Regions from separate parts of the Mizugakiibacter sp. genome, predicted to be linked through region 2. Evidence: riboswitches for the same ligand, from Rfam matches in the RefSeq annotation. Region 2 holds a riboswitch; the other holds the start of a gene.
The links. A riboswitch is a leader RNA that binds a small molecule or an ion and turns the genes downstream of it on or off. The one in region 2 is predicted to bind thiamine pyrophosphate.
Positions count from the first base shown of each region.

Region 1: another riboswitch for thiamine pyrophosphate. It lies ahead of ABFC67_RS11640 (TonB-dependent siderophore receptor); the one in region 2 lies ahead of thiC (phosphomethylpyrimidine synthase ThiC).

Region 1 covers NZ_JBDKSX010000108.1:28,102-30,486, forward strand. Annotated here, with positions in the region: gene ABFC67_RS11635 (phosphotransferase) at 28-1,161, shown strand; TPP riboswitch at 1,193-1,288, shown strand; gene ABFC67_RS11640 (TonB-dependent siderophore receptor) at 1,345-2,385, shown strand, end outside.
Region 2 covers NZ_JBDKSX010000113.1:2,713-5,097, reverse strand. Annotated here, with positions in the region: gene ABFC67_RS12310 (hypothetical protein) at 64-405, opposite strand; gene ABFC67_RS12305 (TetR/AcrR family transcriptional regulator) at 518-1,168, shown strand; TPP riboswitch at 1,214-1,307, shown strand; gene thiC (phosphomethylpyrimidine synthase ThiC) at 1,359-2,385, shown strand, end outside.

The sequences.
Region 1 (2,385 bases), on a different contig from region 2:
TCCCGTCGAGTCGAGCCGCGCCCGCCCATGAACGATCCAAGCCATCGCGTGCACGGGCTGGCCGGCGACAGCGTGGCGCCGGACTGGCCGGCGCTGACCGGCGCCGACGTCGCCGCGCTGCTGCGCGGCTATCCGCGATTGGGGCCGCCGCAGCGCATCGTCTGGCACAGCCCGCGTCCGCTGTCGGCCGCGTGCCTGGTCGAGACGGCGTCCGGCGTGGTCTTCGTCAAGCGCCATCACCGCCGCGTGCGCTCGCCCGCCACGCTCGGCGAAGAACATCGCTTCATGGCGCACCTGCGCGACGCCGGCGTGCCGGTGCCGGCGGTGCTCGCCGACGCGCAGGGGCGGACCGCGGTGGCGAGCGGCGACTGGGTGTACGAAGTGCACGCGCACGCCGCCGGCCTCGATTTGTATCGCGAAGCGGCCTCGTGGTCGCCGCTGCGGGATCGCGCGCACGCGCATGCCGCCGGCCACATGCTCGCGACGCTGCACGACGCGGCGGCGAGCTACCGCGCGCCCCAGCGCGACACGCACATGCTGGTCGCGCGCGCCGAGCTCATCGCCTCGCCCGACCCCGTCGCCGCGCTGCGCGCGCAGTTGCCGGCGAGGCCGGGGTTGGCCGACTACCTGCGCGGGCGCGACTGGCGCCGCGATTTCGCCGAACTGCTCGCGCCGTGGCACGCCGCCGTGCAGCCGCGGCTGGCGCGGCAGGCGCCGCTGTGGACGCACAACGACTGGCACGGCTCCAACCTGTGCTGGAGCGGCGCCGATGCCGACGCGCGCATCAGCGCGGTGTTCGACTTCGGGTTGGCCGCGCGCAACTTCGCGCTGTTCGACCTGGCCACCGCGATCGAGCGCAACGCGATCGCCTGGCTGGCGCTGGACGGCGACGAGGCGGCGCACGCCGACATCGCCGGCGCGCTGATCGCCGGCTACCGCCAACGGCGGCCGCTGGACGCCGCGGCGATCGGCCTGCTGGCCGGCCTGCTGCCGCTGGTGCACGTGGATTTCGCGCTGTCCGAAGTGGAATATTTCCACGCCGTCACGCAAGCGCGCGCCAACGCCGACGTCGCCTACGACACCTTCCTGCGCGGCCACGCCGCGTGGTTCGGCACGCCGCCCGGACAGGCCCTGCTGCAGGCCATTCGCGACTGCGCCTGAGCCGGCGCACGTCGTTTCGTGGTTCAATAGGCGTCTGAAGCGGGGGTGCCCGGCGTTGCCGGGCTGAGAGAGTCCCTTGGAACCTGATCCGGTTCGCACCGGCGTAGGGAGCTTGCAGATCCGGCGCGCGCCCGCGCGCCGCGTCGCCGTCGCTTCGTCCCCGCCCCGAAGACGATGACGACGATGCCCCTCCCACGCACTCCCCTGGTCCTTGCCCTCCTGTCTGCCCTGGCGGTCGCCGCCCACGCGCCCACGGCACATGCCGACGACGCAGCGCACGACACGCCCAGGCAGCCGCAGGCCACGACGCTGCCCACGGTCGAAGCCAATGCCGTGCGCGACAAGGACTACCGCGCCGACAGCGCGCAGATCGACACCTTCGGCAGCTTCGGCAACGCGCCGCTGCACGACACGCCGGCCGCCGTCAGCGTGATCACCCGCGACCAGATCGACGACCGCCAGCCGCGCACGCTGAGCGAGCTGGCCCGCTCCGACGCCGCGCTGGGCGACAACTACGCGCCCGTCGGCTACTACCAGAACCTCGCCGTGCGCGGCTTCGTGCTGGACCTGGCCACCGCCTACCGCCTCAACGACATGACCCTCGCCGGCGAGCAACTGCTGCCGCTGGAAGACAAGCAGCGGGTGGAAATCCTCAAGGGCCTCGGCGGCCTGGAGGCCGGCGTGGTCGCGCCGGGCGGTCTGGTCAACTACGTCAGCAAGCGCCCGGCCGACGTGCGCAGCGTCACCGTCGGCACCGATTCGCAAGGCTCGCGCTACGGCGCGGTCGACCTGGGCGGTTGGCTTTCGCCGCGCTTCGGCGTGCGCGTCAACGCCGCGCGCGAGGACATGCATTCCTATGTCGACCACGCCGACGGCCGGCGCAATTTCCTCTCGCTGGCGGCCGACTGGAAGATCAGCCCGAACGCGACGCTGCAACTCGACACCGACTACCAGGACAGCGCGCAGCGCTCGGCATCCGGCTACCAGTTGCTGGGCGGCAGCGCCATTCCCGCCCACCCCAGCCGCACGCGCATGCTCGGCTTCGAACCGTGGCAGCAGCCGGTGGGCATCCGCGCCAGCAACAGCACGGCGCGCTTCGCCTACCGTTTCGACAACGGCTGGAGCGCGCAGCTCTCGGCCGGGCGCAGCCGCAGCGTGATCGACGACAACGTCGCCTTCGCCTACGGCTGCTTCTACTCGCCCGACTGCGCCAGCGGCGCCACC
Region 2 (2,385 bases):
GCTGCGGTGGCGCGCACATCCAACTAAGTGCCGGAAGTCACCGCGCCGTCTTGACGCACGTCATCAAGCGCTGCGGCGCAGTTGTGCCGCGGCGGACGCGACGCCGGGCGCCGCCAGCGGCAGCCGCGCCAGCATCGCTTCCACGCCGCGGCCGAGCGCGGGGTCGGTGCGTTGGATGCGCGCCAGCGCGGAAGGGTTGCCGCGCGCAGCCGTGGCGGCCGTCAGCCAGGCCAGCCAGCGCGTCAGCGCGGCGCACTCGTGCGGCCGCAGCAGGGGCAGCGTGCGCCGCGCGGCGAAGGCGGCGCCGCGCTGCGCGGTCGCCTGCGCATCCAGCAGCGCGGTGAACGCGCGCTGCGCCAGGCGATAGGGCTCGCTCAGGCGGAGTTCGGGGGTGGTGGGAAACATGCCGGTCCTTCGCTGCGGCGCTGCACGGCGGGCATGGAGCCGCTAAGCTGGCCGCAGGTTTGTGATAACTAAACCGGCGCGTATAATAAACGCCGAAAACGGGGCTGATCAAGTGACGAGTGCCAACCTCAAACCGGCCGGGCCGGGACGGCCGAAGGACATGGAGAAGCGCGCGGCGATCCTCGCCGCGGCCAAGCGCCTGTTCATCGTGCACGGCTTCGAGGGCACCAGCATGGACGCGGTCGCCGCCGATGCCGGCGTGTCCAAGCTGACCGTCTACAGCCACTTCGGCGACAAGGATTCGCTGTTCCGCGAGGCGGTGCGCGCGCGCTGCCGCGAGATGCTGCCGGACGACGTCTATGTCGTGCCGATCGACGGCGCGATCCGCGACGCGCTGCTGCTGATCGCGCGCGCGCACGCCCGGCTGATGACCAGCCCGGAAGTGATCGGCACCTGGCGCGCGATCCTCAGCGACTGCCGCGAAGGCAACCCGCGCATGGGCCAGATGCTGTGGGAAGAGGGGCCGGCGCGCAGCCAGGCGCTGCTGGAGCAGTTCCTGCACGCCGCCGCCGACGCCGGCCATCTCGACCTGCCCGACGTGCACCGCGCGGCGGTGCAGTTCCTTTCGCTGCTCAAGGGCGACCTGCAGACGCGCCGGCTGTTCGGCTGCATCAATTGCGCGGAATCCGCCGAGGCCGAGGCGCTCGCCAACGCCGAGGGCGCGGTCGACATGTTCCTGCGCGCCTACGCCCGCGAGCTCTGAACCCCCGGTGCGCTCGCTACGGCGGGCCGCTTCGTGCTTGAATAGCCGTCGAAGCGGGGGTGCCTGCGCGCAGGCTGAGAGAGTCCCTTCGAACCTGACCCGGATCATGCCGGCGTAGGGAAGCTTCGTCGCCGCGGCGTTTCGCTGCGGTGCCGCCGCCGCTTCGTCCCCAGCCGCGAGGACGAACCGCATGAACGCCATCCCTTCCGATCTGGTGCGCGCCGCGCAGGCGCTGTCCGCCGAAGTCACGCGACCGATTCCGGGCTCGCGCAAGGTCTACGTGCACGGTGGCCGCGACGACGTCGCCGTGCCGATGCGCGAGATCGCGCAGGCCGACACGCCGTCCGCGTTCGGCGCGGAGCAGAACCCGCCGCTGGCCGTCTACGACACCTCCGGCCCCTACACCGACCCCGACCATCGCGTCGACCTCGCCGCCGGCCTGCCGGCGCTGCGCGCGCGCTGGATCGAGGCGCGCGGCGACAGCGAGCCGCTGTCCGACTTCACCTCCGAATTCAGCCGCCGCCACGCGGTCGCGCCGCAACTGGCCGAAGTGCGCTTCCCGGCGCCGCGCCGCCCGCGCCACGCGCGCGCCGGCGCCAACGTCACGCAGATGCACTACGCGCGGCGCGGCATCGTCACGCCGGAGATGGCGTACATCGCCGTCCGCGAGAACCAGCGCATCGAGGCGCTGCAGCAGGCCGGCCTGCTGAATCAGCATCCGGGCGAAGGTTTCGGCGCGCGTGTGCCAAAGCTGATCACGCCCGAGTTCGTGCGCGAGGAAGTCGCGCGCGGCCGCGCGATCATCCCCTGCAACATCAACCACCCGGAGTCCGAGCCGATGATCATCGGCCGCAACTTCCTGGTGAAGATCAACGCCAACATCGGCAACTCCGCGGTCAGCAGCTCGATCGCCGACGAGGTCGAGAAGATGGTGTGGGCGATCCGCTGGGGTGCCGACACGGTGATGGACCTCAGCACCGGCAAGCACATCCACGAAACCCGCGAGTGGATCGTGCGCAACAGCCCGGTGCCGATCGGCACGGTGCCGATCTACCAGGCGCTGGAGAAGACCGGCGGCGTCGCCGAGGACCTCACCTGGGAGCTGTTCCGCGACACCCTGGTCGAGCAGGCCGAGCAAGGCGTGGACTACTTCACCATCCACGCCGGCGTGCGCCTGCCGTTCGTGCCGCTGACCGCGAAGCGCGTCACCGGCATCG